Regions from separate parts of the Kinneretia sp. DJ1R-11 genome, predicted to be linked through region 2. Evidence: predicted binding sites of a transcription regulator. Region 2 holds the regulator's gene; each other region holds the start of a gene.
The links. Region 2 encodes FNR, which switches genes on or off when oxygen is low (the NO sensors DNR and NnrR bind a similar motif). Its sites were predicted from a motif close to TTGATNNNNATCAA; they were not measured.
Positions count from the first base shown of each region.

Region 1: LNV23_RS12970 (acetyl-CoA hydrolase/transferase C-terminal domain-containing protein) is a predicted target of FNR. The motif match lies at 4,304-4,317, and genes of this name have one in related genera.
Region 3: LNV23_RS12315 (hemerythrin domain-containing protein) is a predicted target of FNR. The motif match lies at 2,896-2,909, and genes of this name have one in related genera.

Region 1 is NZ_JAJIRR010000007.1:937-7,390, reverse strand. It holds gene LNV23_RS12985 (ABC transporter permease) at 1-2,159, shown strand, start outside; gene LNV23_RS12980 (lipocalin-like domain-containing protein) at 2,159-3,313, shown strand; gene LNV23_RS12975 (GGDEF domain-containing protein) at 3,344-4,150, opposite strand; gene LNV23_RS12970 (acetyl-CoA hydrolase/transferase C-terminal domain-containing protein) at 4,431-6,454, shown strand, end outside.
Region 2 is NZ_JAJIRR010000004.1:20,223-26,676, forward strand. It holds gene LNV23_RS08895 (sulfite exporter TauE/SafE family protein) at 1-129, opposite strand, end outside; gene hemN (oxygen-independent coproporphyrinogen III oxidase) at 135-1,577, opposite strand; gene fnr (fumarate/nitrate reduction transcriptional regulator Fnr) at 1,760-2,494, shown strand; gene LNV23_RS08910 (hypothetical protein) at 2,582-2,884, opposite strand; gene LNV23_RS08915 (hypothetical protein) at 2,886-3,140, opposite strand; gene ccoG (cytochrome c oxidase accessory protein CcoG) at 3,178-4,692, opposite strand; gene ccoP (cytochrome-c oxidase, cbb3-type subunit III) at 4,695-5,606, opposite strand; gene LNV23_RS08930 (cbb3-type cytochrome oxidase subunit 3) at 5,603-5,758, opposite strand; gene ccoO (cytochrome-c oxidase, cbb3-type subunit II) at 5,780-6,403, opposite strand; gene ccoN (cytochrome-c oxidase, cbb3-type subunit I) at 6,438-6,454, opposite strand, start outside.
Region 3 is NZ_JAJIRR010000006.1:123,861-130,314, forward strand. It holds gene LNV23_RS12295 (sensor histidine kinase) at 1-521, shown strand, start outside; gene LNV23_RS12300 (response regulator transcription factor) at 539-1,246, shown strand; gene LNV23_RS12305 (metal-independent carbonic anhydrase family protein) at 1,282-1,869, opposite strand; gene LNV23_RS12310 (hypothetical protein) at 2,192-2,857, shown strand; gene LNV23_RS12315 (hemerythrin domain-containing protein) at 2,965-3,450, shown strand; gene LNV23_RS12320 (ABC transporter permease) at 3,467-4,636, opposite strand; gene LNV23_RS12325 (ABC transporter permease) at 4,691-5,851, opposite strand; gene LNV23_RS12330 (ABC transporter ATP-binding protein) at 5,896-6,454, opposite strand, start outside.

The DNA.
Region 1 (6,454 bases), on a different contig from region 2:
CGGGCCGCATCTTCCCCAATGCCGCGCTGCTGCGCCGCCTTGGGCCGGCCGGGGCCGAGGGTCAGGTCTTGCGCCTGCGCGCCGCCAGCCCCGACAGCGGCCAGGTGCAGAACCTGGAGCTTCGCATCGGCCCGAGCAGCCCGGACGGCGGTCCGCCGCGGGCGGTGGTGGACATCGCCGCCGCCCAGGTCTTGTTCGGCCGTCTGGGCCAGCTCGAGCGGGTGGATCTGCGCCTGGCCCCCGGTGTCTCGCCGAGCGAGTGGCTGGCCCGCCAGCGTCTGCCAGCGGGCTTGAGCGCCACGCCTCCGGCCGACGAGAGCGCGCGCCTGGGCCGCCTGACGCAGGCCTACCGCGTCAACCTCGGCGTGCTCTCGCTGATGGCCTTGTTCACCGGCAGCTTTCTCGTGTTTGCAGTGATTTCTCTGTCCGTGGCCCAACGCCTGCCGCAATGGGCGCTGCTCGGGGTGCTGGGCATGAGTGCGCGTGAGCGCTCGGCCCTGGTCTTGCTGGAGGGGCTGATGCTGGGCTTGCTCGGCAGTGCCCTGGGTCTGCTGCTCGGCTGGCAGTTGGCGGGCCTGGGCCTGCGGGTGCTGGGCAGCGATCTGGGCCTGGCCGCCATCAGCGGCGTGCGACCGGCCCTGCAGTTCAGTGCCGCGCAGCTGCCGGCCGCCCTGCTCTTCGGCGGCCTGGGCCTGGCGGTCAGCCTGCTCAGTGCCTGGCTGCCGGCCCGCAGTGTGCAGCGCATGCCGGTGGCCCAGGTGCTCAAGGGTTTGGGCCAGCGTTTGAGCGAGGGGCCGCCCGTCTGGCTGGGCCCGGCCCTGCTGGTGCTGGGCCTGGGTCTGGCCTTGCTGCCGCCGATCTCTTGGCCCGCGGCCCTGGCCGGGGTTCCGGTCGCCGCCTATGCCGCCATGCTGGCGGTGCTGGCCGGCGGCATGGCCTGCGTGCCCGCCTTGCTGCGCCTGAGCCTGGGGCTGCTGGCCTGGAGCCGGCCAGGGGCGAGCTTGTTGCTGCTGCGTGAGCGCGCCCGCGACCAGGCCGGCGAGGCCAGCCGGGCCCTGGCCGGCGTGCTGGTGGCACTGAGCTTGTCGGTGGCCATGCTGGTGATGGTGGGCAGCTTTCGCGATTCGCTGAACCAGTGGCTGAGCCAGATGCTGCCGGCCGATCTCTACCTGCGCTCGGCCCTGCGCGGCAGTGCCGGCCAGCAGGCACCCCTGCCGCCGGCCCTGGTGGACGCGATACGGGGCAGCGCTCAGCTCCGCGATATCAGGCTGCAACGCAGCCAGCAGGTCTGGCTCGACGGCATGCCGGTCGGGGCCGATCCGCTGGACCTGCAAGCGCGTGAGCTCGATGAGCAGAGCCTGCCCCTGGCCGGCGCCCTCGCGCCCGCGCCGGCGGGCCAAACACGTTTAACCCCCATCTACATCAACGAAGCCCTGCGCGATGCTCAGGGCCTGCGGCCGGGCCAGACCGTGCAGCTGCGCCTGCAGCCGGGCGGGCCACCGCTGCCCGTGTTTGTGCGCGGCGTCTGGCGCGACTATGCGCGCCAGAGCGGCGCGGTGCTGATGCCGCTGGCCGCCTACCGGGCCTGGAGTGGCGACCTGCGCGTCACCGAGCTTTACCTCTGGCTGCCCCCGGGTGCCGACCCCAAAGCCAGCAGCGAGGCCTTGCGTGCCCTGGCCGCCGAACCGCAGGATCTTGAGATCGCCGCGGTCAGCGAGTTGCGCGCCATCTCTTTGCACATTTTCGACCGCAGCTTTGCCGTCACCGTCTGGCTGCAGGCCGTGGCCTTGGCGATCGGTCTGTTCGGCATCGCCGCGGCCGCTTCGGCCCAGGCCCTGGCGCGGCGGCGCGAGTTCGGCCTGCTGCTGCATCTGGGCTTCACGCGCGCCGATGTGCTGCGATTGCTGGGCCTGGAAGCCCTGCTGCTGTGCGGCGTTGGCGCCATTGCCGGCCTGGCCTTGGGCCTGGGCCTGAGTGCGGTGCTGATCTGGGTGGTCAACCCGCAGAGCTTTCACTGGAGCATGGACATGAGCCTGCCCGGCTGGCGCCTCGCTGCCCTGCTGGCCGCCGTGTTCGTGGCCGGCGTGCTGGCCTCGCTCTTGGCGGGCTACCGGGCCGTGGCCCAGCAGGCGGTGCAAGCGGTCAAGGAGGATTGGTGATGCAGGGCGAGCCAGGCGACTGGGTGCCGGGCCGGCGCGCCTGGCTGATGCAAGCGGCAGCTTTGGGCCTGCTGCCGGGGGCGAGCCTGGCGCTCGATTCGACCGGCGCCGTGCGCCCTGCCCGGCTGAGTTTTCCGCGTGACTTTGGCGCTCACCCCGAACAAGCCATTGAATGGTGGTATCTGACCGGCATCCTGTCGCGGCCGGGCCGCTCGGAGCCGGAGTTCGGCTACCAGCTGACCTTCTTTCGCCGGCGCGGCCCGGCGGCACCCGAGCACCCGAGCCGGCTGGCCGCGCGCCAGCTTTTGCTGGCCCATGGCGCGCTCAGCGATCTGCGCCCGAGCGGACGCCTGCGCCACGATCAGCGTCTGGGCCGCGCTGTCGCCGGCCTGAATGAGGCCAGCGAGCAGGACTGTGCCGTCCGCATGGCCGACTGGCGCCTGGCCAGGGTGCCGGGCTCCGGCCCGGACCGCTACCGGGCCGCTCTGAGCAGCCGCAGCGGCGGTTTCGCGCTGCAACTGGAGCTGCAGGCCAGCCAAGCCCTGCTTTTGCAGGGCGACGGTGGCTTTTCTCGCAAAGGGCCGCAGCCCGAGCAGTTCAGCCATTACTACAGCCAGGTGCAGCTGCTCAGCCAGGCGCAGCTGCAGCTGGACGGGCAGGTCTTGAGCCTGCAGGGGCGCTCCTGGCTGGACCATGAGTGGAGCGAGCATCTGCTGGGCAAGCCTTCGGACGCTGGGGCAGCTGGCGCGGCAGCGACTGAGAGCGCCATCGGCTGGGACTGGGCCGGCATCAACCTCGGCGACGGCGGTGCGCTGACCGTGTTCCGCCTGCGCCGCGCCGACGGCAGCACGCTCTGGAGTGGCGGCAGCTGGCGCCGGGCCGATGGCAGCACGCTGACCTTCGCGCCTGAGGATGTTCAGATGCAGGCGCTGCGCCACTGGGACAGCCCGCGTGGCGGCGCTCCTTACCCGCTGGAATGGCGGCTGCGCACACCGCAAGGCGAGCAGCGCCTGCGCGCCCTGCTGGACGACCAGGAAATCACCGGTGGCCTGCGCTACTGGGAAGGCGCGGCCGAGCTGCTCGACGCCCAGGGCCGGCGCAGCGGCCTCGGCTATCTGGAACTGACCGGCTATGCGGGAGCGCTGCGGATTTGAGCTCGGCCCGTACGGCCGGTACTGAGCGCTTCAGGCCTGCAAGGCGCTGAACGTTCCCGGCAGCAGGCCCGGGCCGGCGCGCACGCAGTTGCGGCCCTCGGCCTTGGCCAGGTGCAAGGCCTCATCGGCCTCATTGAGCAAGTCGTCGAGGCCGACGTGGCCACTCTTGAGCACGGCCACGCCGATGCTGACGCTGACCGGCACCGGGTGGGCATTCCATGCGAAATCCATGGCCAGCACGCGCTCGCGTATGCGTTCTGCGACATCGAGCGCGCCGAGTGGGTCGGTGTGCGGCAGGAAGAGCATGAACTCCTCGCCGCCGTAACGGCACAAGACATCGGCCTGGCGCAGGGTCTCTCCGCTGACCTCGGCCACCTGGCGCAGCAGCATGTCGCCACAGGCGTGGCCAAAGGCTTCGTTGATGCGCTTGAAATGGTCGATGTCGATCAGCACCAGGGCGCAGGGCGTCTGGTAGCGCCGGGCCAGCGACCATTCCCGCTCGACCAGGCTGAGGAACTGGCGGCGGTTGCACAAGCCGGTCAGGCTGTCCCGGGTGGCATAGCGGGCGGTGAAGCGCAGGGCCCGGTCGAGATGGGCCAACAGAGCCAGCACGCAGGCACTGAACACGGCCGCCAGGGACAGGCCGCAGAGCGCCGCGACCAGGGCCGCCGTGGGCCGGTCACCGCGCCCCAGCAGGGACACGACCAATTGCGACAGCGCCACGCAGACCAGGGTGATGAAGGCGCAGAACAGCCAGTGCGCCGGGCGCGGTCCGAGGCGCCGCAGGGCGCTGCGCAGGGGCGGCAACCAGGCCGGCAAGTCCAGGGGCTCGTGCATAAAAGGCGAATGAGGAACGGGTACGTCGACAGCAGGTCTCGGTGCAGCCGGGCATTTCAGCACAGGCCAAGGTGTGGGCGCACAGCGCCCCCCGCAGGCCCGGGGGAGGACTATCCCGCTTTTTGAGGGGCAAACGCCGCTTTTGTGGCGGACTTGCTGAATGTCAAGATCACCCTTGGCAGTGGGGGCGAAACTGTGGCACGGGCGATGGTGGGCTTTCACGGCCACCCAAGACCTGCCCCAAAAGACGAGCCATCAAGAGGCCGGACAGGAGACACGATTGAACAAGAAGAGCCAAGGTCCGGAAACGGACGAGGCCGCGGCGGCGGCAATTGCAGTGGCGCAGCCTGTGCTGCTGACGGATGTGGAGGCGGCGGTGGACGAGATCCTGCGCCGCCTGCCCGGTGAGATCCGGCTCGCCCTGCCCCTGGGCGTGGGCAAGCCCAACCCGCTGCTGAACGCGCTCTACCGGCGTGTGGCGGCGCAGCCTGAGCGCCGTTTGCACATCTACACCGCGCTGTCGCTGGAGCGGCCCAAGGGCCGCACCGAGCTGGAGCAGCATTTCCTGGCGCCTCTGGTCGAGCGGGTGTTCGCCGACTACCCTGACCTGGCCTATGTGGCGCCACTGCGCGCCGGCCAGTTGCCGCCCAATATCTCGGTGCAGGAGTTTTTCTTCAAGACCGCCGACTACCTCGGCAACGAGGCGGCACAGCAAGGCTTCATCTGCACCAACTACAGCTTTGCCGTGCGGGACATGTGCAGCCAGGGCATCAATCTGCTGATGCAGGCGGTGGCCACGCGCCGGAACCCGGAGACCGGTGAGCGCGAGTATTCCCTGTCCTGCAACCCCGACCTCAGCTTCGATCTGCTCGAGCACCAGGCCGGAATCGGGCAGCCGGTGCTCAGCGTGGCCATGGTCAACGAGGCCCTGCCCTTCATGCCCGGGCCGGCCGTGGCCGACGCCGGCTTGTTCAGCCTGCTGCTCAGCGGGCCGGGCTGCAGCCACAGCGTGTTCGCACCGCCCAATGCCGCCATTTCCTGGGCCGACTACGCCATCGGCCTGCATGCCTCCAGCCTGGTCAAGGACGGCGGCACGCTGCAGATCGGCATCGGCTCGCTCGGTGACGCCATTGCCCAGGCCCTGATCGTGCGCGAGACCCGCAATGCCGACTACCGGGCCATCTTGGCTGGGCTGTCCGGCTGCAGTCCGTCTGACCCGCAGGCAGGGCGCGAGCTGGGCCGCTTCGAGCAGGGCCTGTACGGCTGCTCTGAGATGTTCGTCAACGGCTTCATGCGCTTGATCGATGCCGGGCTGATCCGCCGCTTGGTGTTCGACGATCTGGATTTGCAAGCGCTGGCCCTGGCGGGCCAGCTGGGCCCGCAGCCCGAAGCGAGCGTGATCCGTGCACTGCAGGAGCGCGGCCGCATCGCTTCGCCGCTTCGCCTTTGCGACCTGGAGTTTCTTCAGGCCCAGGGTCTGCTGAAGCCCGAGGTCGAGCTGCAGGCCGATGGACGGCTGGCCTATGCAGGCCAGCATTGGCCGAATTGCAGCGAGGCCATGGCGCCCGAGTTGATCGGCCCGGCCTGGCGACGGGCCACGCTGATGCACGGCGGCTTCTTCCTCGGCCCGCGCGATTTCTACCAACGCTTGCGCGAGTTGCCCGAAGGCCTGCGCCAGCGCATCGCCATGACGCGCATCCACTTCATCAACGAGCTCTACGGCGACGCCCTGGGCTCAGAAGCTCTCAAACGCGCGCAGCGCCGCGATGCCCGCTTCATCAACACGACGATGAAGATGACGCTGCTGGGCGCCGCCTCGTCCGATGGCTACGACTCGGGCCAGATGGTTTCGGGCGTGGGCGGTCAGTACAACTTCGTCGCCATGGCCCATGCACTGAAGGGGGCCCGCTCCATCCTGCTGCTGCGCGCCACACATGACAACGCCCAGGGCCTGAGCAGCTCCATCGTCTGGCACTACGCCAACTGCACCATCCCGCGCCATCTGCGCGACATCGTCGTCACCGAGTACGGCGTGGCCGACTTGCGCGGCTGCAGCGATGCCGAGGTGATTGCCCGCCTGCTGCAGGTCTGCGACTCGCGCTTCCAGCAGGGCTTGATGGACGAGGCCAAGGCCCATGGCAAGCTGCCGGCCGACTACCAGCTGCCAGCCTCGGCCCGGCGCAATCTGCCCGAGGCCTTGCGCGAGCAGCTGCGCCCCTGGCGCAACTGCGGCGTGCTGCCCGATTTTCCCTTCGGCACCGACCTCAGCGACGAGGAAATGCAGATCGTGCGCGCGCTCAAAAA
Region 2 (6,454 bases):
GCCGATTTGAAATGACAGAGGCGAACGACCGCCGGCCGCAGCGCAAGTGGCGCCGCACATGGCCAAGCAATGCGGCGTGCCCGCCAGGCCCATCAGAGCGGCAGATGCGGCCAGGCTGGCGTCAAGCATGGGAGTCAGATGATGCGGGAGAAGCGCTCACGGCTGCGGTCGGCTTGCAGGTATCGGTCAAACACCATAGCAACAGCGCGCACGAAATACCAGCCCATGGCGGTCACCTGAATGGCCCCGGGCTCCAGCGTCACGAGGCCCTGCTCTGCCAGACCGCGCATGCGCTCCAGCTCAGGCTGGAAATAACGATCGAAATCCACCAGATGGGCCAACTCGATCGACTCAAACTCCAGCCGACCCTGACACATCAAGGCCATGATCACCGCGCGACGGACAATATCGTCGCGCGTCAAGGCCAAGCCGCGTTGAATCGGCAACTGCCCCTGCCGAAGTGAATCGTAGTACTCGTCCAGGGTCTTGGCGTTCTGGCTGTAACTGGCACCTACCCGGCCGATGGCGGACACACCAAGCGCAATCAGATCGCAATCGGGCTGGGTGCTGTAGCCCTGGAAATTGCGGTGTAGCCGCCCCTGGCGCTTTGCGACGGCCAGGGAATCCGTGGCCAGTGCAAAGTGGTCCATGCCGATATAGCTGTAGCCATGCTGCTCGAAGCCGCTGATGGCCGCGGCCAGCATGGTGACCTTGTCACCCGCCACCGGCAGCTCAGCCTCGTTGATGCGCCGCTGCGGCTTGAAGCGCTGCGGCAGGTGGGCATAGCCGTACAGCGCAATGCGGTCGGGCTTGAGCGCGCCGACCTGAGCAATGGTGCGAGCAAAAGACTCGGGCGTCTGCAGCGGCAGGCCGTAGATCAGATCCACATTGGTGGATTCGAAACCCAGCGTGCGCGCAGCCGTCATCAGCGTGGCCACACTTTCATAGCTCTGCTGGCGGTGTACCGCCTTCTGAACCTCGGGGTCGAAATCCTGCACGCCAAAGCTCAGGCGGTTGAAGCCGAGCTGACGCAAATGGGCCAGACGCTCATTCGTCACGGTGCGCGGGTCGACCTCGATGGACACCTCGGCACCGGGCGCCAGGCGGAATCGCTCCAGCAAGGCCACAATCAGCTGACTCAGCTCGGCATCGCTGAGAAAGGTCGGTGAACCGCCCCCCAGATGCAGCTGCGAGACCGCGGCGCCACGACCGAGATGCTCCAGAGTCAGATCCATTTCCGTGACCAGGGCCCGCAGGTACTCGGTGGCACGGTCATGGTGCTTGGTAATCACCTTGTTGCAAGCGCAGTAGTAACAGACAGACTCGCAAAACGGAATGTGGATGTACAGCGACAGCGGCGTGTTGCCGCCGACCTGCGACCCGCCCGATCGCTGCGCCAGGGCCTGCTGGTATTGCTCCAGCGTGAAGGCCTCGACAAAGCGATCGGCCGTCGGATACGAGGTGTAGCGCGGGCCGGACACATCGAAGCGACGCAGCAACTCTTCACTGATGCAGGCTGCGCCAGGATTGATCGTCTCGGAGGCCGGGCGCGCGCGGCCTTGAATGTTCTGTACCATGTCCAGCACTTTGCCAAGGCTTTGGCTGCGCGACTTGACAAGGATCAAGCTCGACGCGCTTTAACGGCACAACAATGCACCAAGTTTTGAGGTGCATCATGCTCATGTCCGTCAAGAATCTGGAAGTCTCACAAGCGCAAGCCGGCTCAACCGAGCGGGCTGAACCCCTGAAAAAGCACACGATGAACGCCACCGTCCCGATCAAGTTCGAGCCCCTGAAAGTCGCCTGCTCCAGCTGCAATTTGCGCGAGCTGTGCCTGCCGGTCGGCCTGTCCTCGGGCGACCTGGATCAGCTCGACCAATTGGTCGCCACACGCCGCACTGTGGCGCGCGGCGACACCTTGTTCCGAAGCGGCGATGAATTCCAGTCGCTCTACGCCGTGCGCACCGGCTTCTTCAAGACCTGCGTGTCCTCGGAAGACGGACGCGATCAGGTCACCGGCTTCCAGATGGCCGGCGAGTTGCTGGGCCTGGACGGCATCAGCACCGACCGCCACAGCTGCGACGCTGTCGCACTCGAAGACTCTCAAGTCTGTGTGATCCCCTTCGAGCAACTTGAAGAGCTGTCGCGTGAGTTCACCGACCTTCAGCGCCAATTCCACAAAATCATGAGCCGCGAGATCGTGCGCGACCACGGCGTGATGCTGCTGCTGGGCAGCATGCGCGCGGAAGAGCGCCTGGCGGCCTTCTTGCTCAACCTGACACAGCGCCTGCAAGCCCGCGGCTTCTCAGCCGCGGCCTTGGTGCTGCGCATGACGCGCGAGGAAATTGGCAGTTATCTCGGCCTGAAGCTGGAGACGGTCAGCCGCACCTTCTCCAAGTTCCAAGAGGAAGGCCTGCTCGAAGTGAAACAGCGCCATTTGCGCATCCTCGATCAAGCCGGGCTACAGAAGCTGGTCAACAACAGCAACTGCTGAAACTGACACACCCAAGCAAAAGGCCTTCGGATTTCCGAAGGCCTTTTTTCATCGTGCGCCCCACGGCGCCTGGAACTGACGGGGCGTTCAACGCGGCCAGCCGCGAGGATGTGCGTCGTCCGGCAGATCAGGCAGGGTCGCCAGCATGACGCTGACGCTGGCCGAGAGGCTGATCACCAGCCAGAAGATCATGAAGCTGACGGTGTAGACCGCCTGGCGCGACCAGTCCAGGCGTTCCGCACCGAACCAACTCAGGTCGCTGGGATCAATGACGGCAAACACCAAAGCCTCCAACACGCCGGCCATGAAGAAGGCCGGCCAGGCCACGGCCATGGCCCAACGGCTGCTGAGCTTGGGGACGACCGAGGCGGAGCGTTCAGCGCCGTCCATTTCACTGTCCGCCGGTGGCGGCGTGATTGCGTGCTTCCCGGGCTGGCAGCAAAGCCTTGGCGCCACTGGCCTTGTTGGCCACCAACTTCTCCTCCAGCACCGGGTCGGGGTGGCTGATGGCCAGGCTCAAGGTCACGAAACTGGCGACGATGACAAGCGCAGGCCCGCCAACGACCAACCACATCATGGGGGTACGCCACCAGCCGGCCGGCTTGTCCAGCGGGGCTTGGGCATCGAGATTCAGGTTCTGGCTCATGGGTATGTCTCCTGACTGTGCTTGTGCGAGCCGGCGCTCAGCGTGGCACGATAAAGGTTGATTTTTCGTGCACCACGGTGGCTCCGGCTTGGCCGCCATCCTGGCTGCGCAACTGGAACTCGATGCCATGCGAGCCCTTGTGGTCTTGGGCGGCACGTGCCGCCGTCTCGGGCGGCACTCGCACCGACAGCGTCAGCCAGCGCGCCTCGGCCGGCGCCACGCTCAGCTCGACCGCCTTCTCCAACTTGATGCCCTCCAGACCACTGACCGTGACACGGTAGCGATGGGTCTGCTCGGTCGCGTTCATGACCTGCAGACGGTAGAGGTTCTCGACATAACCGTCTTCCACCACGCGTGCCAGCACACCGCGGTCGCGCACCACATCGAGCTTGACGGGGCTGCGCAGGAACAGCAGGCTGGCCAGCAGGGCTGTACACAAGACAAACAGCACCACGGTGTAGATCACCACCCGTGGGCGGAACATGCGGCGCAGCTTCTGAGCCGGGCTCAAATGCTGCTGCAGGCCGTTTTGGGTGTCGTAGCGGATCAGGCCACGCGGGTAGTTCATCTTGTCCATCACGCCGTCGCAGACGTCGATGCAGGCGGCGCAGCCGATGCATTCGTACTGCAGGCCTTGGCGAATGTCGATGCCAGTGGGGCAAACCTGCACACACAAGGTGCAGTCGATGCAGGAACCCAGTCCGGCCGCCTTGACCTCGTCCACGCTGGATTTCTTGCTGCGCGAACCGCGCGGCTCGCCGCGCTCGGCGTCGTAGCTGATGATCAGCGTGTCCTTGTCGAACATGGCGCTCTGGAAGCGCGCATACGGGCACATGTACTTGCAGACCTGTTCGCGCATGAAGCCAGCGAAGCCGTAGGTCGCGAAAGCGTAGAACAGGACCCAGAACCATTCCCAGGGACCGAAGCTCAAGGTGAAGGCTTCGGCCCACAGCGCATGAATGGGGGTGAAATAGCCGACAAAGGTGAAGCCGGTCCACAAGGCAACGGTGATCCACACCGCCTGCTTGCCGCCCTTGCGCCAGAGCTTGTTGACGCCCCAGGGCGAAGCATCAAGCTTCATGCGCGCCTGGCGGTCGCCTTCAAACTGACGTTCGATCCAGAGAAAGATCTCGGTGTAGACCGTCTGCGGGCAGGCATAGCCGCACCACAGCCGCCCGGCCACGGCCGTAAACAGGAACAAGGCATAAGCCGAGATCAAGAGCAGGCCGGTCAGATAGATGAAATCCTGCGGGTACAGGACCAGGCCAAAAATGTAAAAACGCCGGCTGGCGAGCTCGAAGAGCACCGCCTGCCGGTCGTTCCAGAGCAGCCAGGGCAGACCATAGAACAAGATCTGCGTGAACCAGACCAAGCCCCAACGCCAGCTGGCGAAGAGGCCAGACACGGCACGTGGGTAGATCTTCTTCTGCGCCGCATAGAGCGAGACGATTTCCACCACCGCATCCTCACCCGCAGCCTGCGCAGCAGATGCGGAGGGAGAGATAGCCGGTCCGACACGCGGCGCCGGCGGGACTGCCCGGGCTTCAGTCATGGTCAGGGTGCGACTGCCGTCTTGCTGGACAGACTCCAGACGTACGCACCCAGGACCTGGATCTGCTCCGGGCTCAGACGCGTGGATTGGGCCGGCATCATATTGTTCTTGCCATTGTTGATGATGGCCATCACCGCATCCTCACCCCAGCCGTGCAACCAGATTTTGTCGGTCAGATTGGGTGCACCCAGAGCCTGGTTGCCCTTGCCATCGGCACCGTGGCAGGCAGCACAGGCCATGAACTTCTCCTTGCCCTTCTGCGCGGCGATCGAGTTATGAGCGCTGCCTGACAGGCTCAGCACATAGTTGGCCAGATTGCGCACATCTTCGGCAGTACCAACGGCGGCAGCCATGGGCGGCATGACGCCGTTGCGGCCATTGGTGATGGTTTGCACGATAGTCTCATGCGAGCCGCCATAGAGCCAGTCGCTGTCGGTCAGGTTGGGGAAACCCTTGCTGCCCTTGGCGTCCGAGCCGTGGCAACCGGCGCAGTTGTTGGCGAACAGACGCTCACCGATGGCCATGGCATCACGATCTTGGGCCAACTGTTCGACCGGCTTGCCGGTGAACTTGGCATAGAGCGCGCTCATGGCCTTGTGTGCGTCGTCCTGCTCCTTCTGGTACTGACCGGCACTGGACCAGCCCAGCGAACCCTTGCTGCTGCCCAAGCCCGGATAGGCGGCGAGGTAGATACCGGCGAACACGACGGTCAGCACGAACAGGATGGCCCACCAACGCGGCAGCGGGTTGTTCATCTCACGCAAGTCTTCGTCCCAGACATGGCCGGTGCTGTTGTCGCTGGCCATGACGCGGTGACGGGCAGCGATCAGCAGCAGAACGATGCAGAACACCAGACCAGCGATCGTCGTGCCGGCCACGAACATGGACCAACCATCAGAGAAAAAATCACTCATTGAGGCCTCCCATCGGCTTCGTCTTGCAAGGCCATGCTGGCCAAATCATCAAAGTGCGCCTTGTTGCGGCTGGAATAAGCCCAAGCCACGATCACCAGGAACACCAGCAGTGACAGCAGGGTCACCGCCGTTCTCAAGCTATTGATATCCATTGCGGATCTCCTTCTTGCCTATTACTTCAGCGAAGTGCCGAGCACTTGCAGATAAGCAATCACAGCTTCCATCTCGGTCTTGCCCTTGACCTCGTCGGCCGCAGCGCTGATTTCAGCGTCGGTGTAGGGCACGCCCACGGTGCGCAGCGCCTTCATCTTGGGCGCCAGCTCAGCTGGGTTCAGTTGAGCCGCAACCAGCCAGGGATAGGCCGGCATGTTCGACTCGGGCACCAGATCGCGCGGGTTGTTCAGGTGAATGCGGTGCCATTCATCGCTGTACTTGCCGCCGACGCGGTGCAGGTCGGGACCAGTGCGCTTGCTGCCCCACTGGAAGGGGTGGTCGTAGACGAATTCACCGGCGGTCGAGTAGTGGCCGTAGCGCAGGGTTTCCGAACGGAAGGGACGGATCATCTGCGAGTGGCAGTTGTAGCAACCCTCGCGGATGTAGACGTCACGTCCGGCCAGCTGCAGCGGCGTGTAGGGCTTCAGCCCCGGCGTGGCTTCGGTGGTCGAGCGCTGGAAGAACAGCGGCACGATTTCCACCGCGCCACCGGCGATCACCGTCAGCAGCACCAGCACGATCATCAAGAAATTGCTGGTCTCGATGCGTTGGTGGCCACTGGACTTGTGTTCTGTGGATGCCATTTTGTATTTCTCCTAGGTTCTAGCGTTCAGCGCTTCAGGCGGCCACCAAGG
Region 3 (6,454 bases), on a different contig from region 2:
AGGGCGAGCGACAGCCCATCGATGTGCCGGCCCTGCTGCAGCAAGCGCTGGAGCAGCAACGCGGCGCGGCGGCCGCGCAAGGCCTGGATCTGCAGCTGCAGGGCGATGCGCTGGAGCTGCTGCAGGCCCTGCCCGGTCAAGGCCTGCAGCTGCGCGGCCAGGCCGCCAAGCTGGGCCAGGCCCTGACCATCTTGCTGGACAACGCCCTGCGCTACACGCCCGCGCCGGGCTCGGTCTTCCTGGGTGCCAGACTGGATCTGGCCACGCCCCAGCCTCGCCTCGTGCTGTGCGTGGAAGACAGCGGCATCGGCATGGCCCCCGAGGAACTGGGCCGCGCCCAGGAGCGCTACTGGCGCGCCGAGGCCGCGCGCCGCCTGCGCCCCGAAGGCATGGGCCTGGGCCTGGCGATCGCCGCGGACATTGCCGCCGCACATGAGGGCCGGTTGGAATTGCAAGCCCGGACCGAGGGCGGCTGCCGTGCCTGCCTGATCCTGCCGCTGGATGCGGCGGCGCAAGACTGAGCAGCAAGGCCCACGACATGCCCCATCTCCTGATCGTCGAAGACGACCGCCGGGTCTCGGACTTTCTCAACCGCGGCCTGCGGGCCGAGGGCTACCAGATCACCGTGATCGAGCGCGGCGACCTGCTGCAAAAAAGCGTGGAACAGCTCGAGCCCGATCTGATCCTGCTCGATGTGATGCTGCCCGGCATCAGCGGCGTGGAAGCCTGCCAGCGCCTGCGCGCCGCGCGCTGCCGCACACCGGTGCTGATGCTCACCGCCATGGATGCGCTGGAGGACAAGGTCAGCGGCCTGCGCTGCGGTGCCGACGACTACCTGACCAAGCCTTTTGCCTTCGAGGAGTTATTGGCCCGCATCGAGGCCTTGCTGCGCCGCGCCGAAGCGCCCGGCGAAGACGCGGGCGGCAGCAGCGTCCGCCAGCGCCAGCTCAGCCTGGCCGATCTGGTGCTGGACCTGGAGCGCATGCAGGTGCGGCGCGATCAGCAGCTGGTGGCCATGACGGCGCGCGAGCTGGCCTTGCTGGAGCTTTTGATGCGCCACCCGGGCCGGGTGTTCAGCCGCGAGCGCATCCTCAACGCCGTCTGGGGTTACAGCGAGGATCCACTGACCAATGTGGTGGATGTCTACATCCGCCGCCTGCGCGCCAAGCTGGACGAGGGCCGCGAGCAACCCCTGATCCAGACCGTGCGCGGCCTGGGCTACAAGATCGACAACGAGCCGGCCTGAGCCTTTTTGCTTCTGGCCGGACCCGCTGCCGCGCCTCAGTTCGCCGTGTAGGGCAGCGAGGAGTGGTGCAGCACGATGCGGATCACGCCGCTGTCGTCCTTCTTGAAGGTCCAGGTCTTGTCCACGGTGGTGACCTTGCCGTTCTTGTCGGTCATGCTGACCTTGCCCATGGTGTTGGCCACATCGCCATTGATGTGCACAGCGGCGTTGCTGACCTCGACCTTCTTCCAGCCCTTGAGCGCGAAGCCGCTGTCCTTGGGGAAGTTGGCGTCGCCGCCGACGAAGTAGGACAGCGCGCCCTCCTTGGTGGTGCGGAAGGTTTGCGGCTCCACCGTCAACGTGGGCTTGAACAGCACCGGGCCCAGCTTGTAGCCGTAGGCGCCGTCCAGCACAGCGCTGGCCGTGGCCTTGGCCTTGGCGAGGCCACCGCTTTGGTAGTCATCGCTGATCTTGACCAGGGCCTCGCCCCAGGCCTTTTGTGCGGCCTCGACCTCGGCCAGGCTGATATTGCTGTTGTAGACACGCGCTTCGCCGGTCTGGGCCAGGGCGGCGTTGGTGCCGAACAGGGCCAGCGAGGCGGCCAGGGTCAAAACACCGGTGGAGAGCTTGGATTTCATATTCATGGCGAGCTTTGCGGTCGCGCTGCAGACGCAGGCGGGTTGAGGGGAGTGGTTGGCATCGTGAGCGAGGCCGACCGGTCGATTTCTCTGCTTCATTCAGCGCCGCACCCTGGGGTGCTGCACGGCCTCCATTCCATCAAGCCGGCCTGATCGCTCCATGAACTGCAGATGAACCGCAGCGCACGCGCAGATGAACCTCAGATGAACAGCCTGCCCGGCGCTACCCCACGGCGCGGATGCCGCTACGGCCACGGGCTGGCAAGGAGCCGCTGCACGCACGGCCACAATCGCGCGCCATCACCACCCGGCTTCGGCCCCACGCCCCATGCCACGCGCACTTCTGCTCGCCCTGTCCCTGGCCCTGCTGCCGGTCCTGCAACTGCTGCCCCAGAGCAGCCAGGCGGCCGACCCGCTGTGGCTCAAGACCCTGGCCCACCTGGAAGCGCAAAAGCAGGTCGTGCCCGATGAATCGAGCACCCGCATCGAGGCCACCAGCAACTACACCGACACCACGCTGACCCGCCGCAAGCTGGACCATTGGGAAGGTGGCAAACCCATCTACCGCATCACAGCCGCCGAGCCGCCACTGGCCCCGGGCGACGCCGAGCGCGAAGGCCAGAACCAGCAGATCAGCGAAACGATGGGGCGCGGCCAGGAATGGCTCAAGCCCGACACCCCGGTGCGCCGCAGCGAAGGCGTCATGCTGGACGGCAAGGCCTGGACCCTGTTCGAGGCCGAGGACAAAAGCTTCACCCGCAAGGTGCAGTTGCGCGCCTGGGTCGACCCCGAAACCGGCCGCCCGCAGCGCATCGACATCCAGGGCCGTTTCATGATGGTGATCCAGCTGGACGTCAGCTCGCGCTACCAGACCGACGCTCGTGGCCGCAGCCTGGCCCAGAACGTGGCCGGCACCCTCAAGGTGGACACCCTGGGCAAGGGCATGAATCTGCGCTTTGACATCGCCGTTGATTCCTGGGCCGAGCGACCCTGAACCCAGGACCGCAGCGGCAGGGCCCAACGGCAGTCTGATTGATTTGCGACAAGAAAGCCGCGAACCGGCCGCGCCCGAGCCGCCAAATGCGCTACCCTGCCGGCCCTATGAGCACCACCCTTGCATGGACCGACGCCCTGGTCCTGAACCAACCCCAAATCGACCAGACCCACCAGGAGTTCGTCGCCCTGCTCAATGAGCTGGGCGAAGCCCTGGCCCAGCCCGAGCCCGATCCCCTGCCCTTGTATGCGCGTCTGCTGAGCCACACCGAGGCCCATTTCGCCATGGAGGAAGGCTGGATGGCCGCCACCGGCTTTGCCGCCGACAACTGCCACAGCAAGCAGCACGCCATGGTCTTGGATGTGATGCGCCAGGTGCTGGCTCACACCCATGCCCATGCCGACCTGGAGCCCATGCGCAATCTGCTGCCCGAGCTGGTGAACTGGTTTCCGGCCCACGCCGACATGATGGACGCGGCCCTGGTCTTCCACATGAGCCAGGTCGGTTACGACCCGGTCAGTGGTGCGATCGCCCAGCCCCTGGCCACCGAAGCCAGCGGCATCAGCTCCTGCGGCAGCCAGGGCTGCAGCTGAGGGGTCGGCGGCCGCTTCAAGCGGCGCGCAAGCAGTCGACGATCTTGAGCCGGGCCGCCCGCCAGGCGGGGATGAAACCACCCACAAAGCCCATGAACAGGGAGAACAGCAAGGTCTTCCAGACAATGGCGGGCGTCAGGCGAAACTGAAACGCCAGCTCCGAAAAGGTCTGGAAATTGGTGGTGCTGATGTTGACGGTTTGCATCAACGAGGCTGCCGCCAGGCCGAGCAGCCCGCCGATCAAGGACAGCAGCATGGCCTCCAGCAGGAAGGCCAGCAGCACCGCACCGCGGCGAAAACCCAGCGCGCGCAAGGTGCCGATTTCGCCAATGCGTGAGGCCACGGCCGCGAACATGGTGATCATGGCGCCGACGATGGCGCCGATCGAGAACACCACCGACAAGGATGTGCCCAGGATGCTGATGAAAGTGGCCAAGGCTTCGCTCTGCTCGGCGTAGAAACGGATCTCGGGCTTGGCCTCCAGCTGCAGGCGCGGGTCGGCCTCGATGGCGGCGCGGATCGCCTCGAACTGGGCCTGGTCCTGCAAGCGGAACACCACACTGGAAAAGGCGTCGCGCCGGAAGGCCTGCAGCATCTGCTCGCTGTCGCCCCAGATCTCGGAATCGAAAGCGCTGCCGCCGGCATCGAAGACGCCGACCACGGTCCAATCGCGCCCGGCGAAGCGAAGCGTCTCGCCCAGGCCCGCACCCTGGAAGCCCTGAGCGACCGCGCGGCCAGTGATGATCTCGGAGCTGCCGGCCCGGAACATGCGCCCCTCGATCAGGCGCAAGCTCGGGCGCAGCTGCAGGCCCAGCTCAGAGCTGCCACGCACGGTCACATTGCTGGGCTTGCCGCTGCCGCGCTTGGGCAGGTTGTTCAACACCACAGGCTCTTTGCTGAGCAGCGGCAAGCCGGCGGCGTCCGTGGCGATGCCGGGCAGGCTCTCGACGATGGCGGCCTGGCCACGCGAGATTCCGCTGTTGATCTCGGCGCCGGCGCCCTTGCGCAGCACGATCACATTGTCCGCCTGCCCGGTGGCCACCAAGGTGCTGCGTATGCCCTCGCTCATCATCAGCACGGTGGCGAAGACATAGACCACCAGGGCCATGCCGCCGGCCGTCAGCAAGGTGGTGACGCGGCGCACCCAGAGGTTGCGCGCGATGTAGCTGAGTGGAATGGCTTTCATGCAGCCGGATCCCGCCGATTCAGGCGCGCCCCCATGGCCGAGCCCGGCTGCGCCTCAGCCCACATGGCGCAGGCCCTGAACAATGTCGATGCGGCTCATCCTCCAGGCCGGCCAGGCAGCAGCCACCGCACCCACGACCAGGGCCGCCGCCAATTGCAAGCCCATGGTCAAGGGCGAGACCTGGAACACCGGGAACAAAGTGCCTGCGGCCTGAGCAAAGGCAGCGGCCATGGGCAGGGTCAGGGCCACCGCCAGCAGGCCGCCCGCCAGGGCGATGGTCAGGCTCTCGCCGAGCAGCAGCTTCACCACGAAACCGGGGCCGAAGCCCAGGGCCTTGAGGGTGGCGTACTCGGCCAGCCGCTCACGCGCCGTCATGCTCATGGTGTTGGCCATCACCGCCATGATGATGATGACGATGATGTAGCTGACCGCCTGCACCGCCACCAGGATCGCCTCGCTCATGGACACAAAGCTGAGCTGAAACGCACTCTCGGTTTCGGTCAGAGTTTCGGCCAGCGAGTTTTTGAACTGGGCGTCAACGCGCTGCGACACCAGCGGCGCCTGCTGCGGCTCCTCGATGCCCAGCACATAAACGCCGACGAAATCAGCCCGGTTGCCATAACGCTTGCGTAGGCTCTCGTTGATCAGGCCCCAATGGAACAGCATCTGGCTTTCGTCGGTCTTGGCCTCGGCGCCGTCCCAGATGCCGCGCAGGGTGAAGCTCCACGTGCCCGGATAAATCGTGCCGCGCAGCGGAATCTGGTCACCGATCTTCCAGCCGAACTTGTCCGCCAACTTGCGCCCGACAACGGCGCCTTGCCGATCGCGAATGAAGGCCAGGCGCTGCTCATCGCTGAGGCGGTACTCGGGGTAGAGCGCCAGGTAGCTGGCGGGCTCGACCGCGAACTGGGGGAAAAAATTGCGCTCGGTGATGTAGATGCCACCGAACCAGTTGGCCCAGGACACCCGGTTCACCCCCTCCACCGCCTTGAGCCGCTGGGCATAGGCCAGGGGCAGGGGGAAGGTCAGCGAGATCGCGCTGCGCGAGACCAGGCGCGTGCTGCTGGAGGCCTCGACACCGGCATACCAGGCGTCGACGATGGTGCGTAAAAGGCCAAAGGCCGACAGTGCCACCACCAGACCGACCAAGGTCAGCAGCGTGCGCAAGCGATGCCGGAAGGCATTCTTCAGCAGGAGCTTGAGCAGAAAGGGCATGGCAGGCGGCTGAACTCGAGGGCGGACGCGGTTTCGGGCTCGGCTTAAGGCGCAGGGGCGCCGGCCACATCGGGCACCAAGACGCCCTTTTCCAGATGGATGAGGCGCCGGGCCCGGGCTGCGGCCTTGGGGTCGTGGGTCACCATGACGATGGTCTTGCCCAGCCGGCGATTGAGGTCCTCGAGCAAGTCCAGCACCTCCTGCCCGGTCACACGGTCCAGGTCGCCCGTGGGCTCATCGGCCACGATCAGGCTGGGGTCGCTGACCAGGGCGCGGGCGATGGCCACACGCTGCTGCTGGCCACCCGACAACTCGTTGGGAAAGTGATCCATGCGGTCATCCAGCCGCACCAAGGACAAGGCCGCTTCGGCATGCAGGCGGCGTTCGCGGGCCGACAGCCCCGTCAGCAACAAGGGCAGTTCGACGTTCTCCAAGGCCGTCAACACCGGCATCAGGTTGTAGAACTGGAAGATGAAGCCCACCTGCGCCGCGCGCCAATCGGCCAGCGCGCCTTCGCCCAGGGTGGCAATGTCCACGCCCCCGATCACGATGCGGCCGCTGCTGGGCTGATCGATGCCAGCGATCAGGTTCAACAAGGTGCTC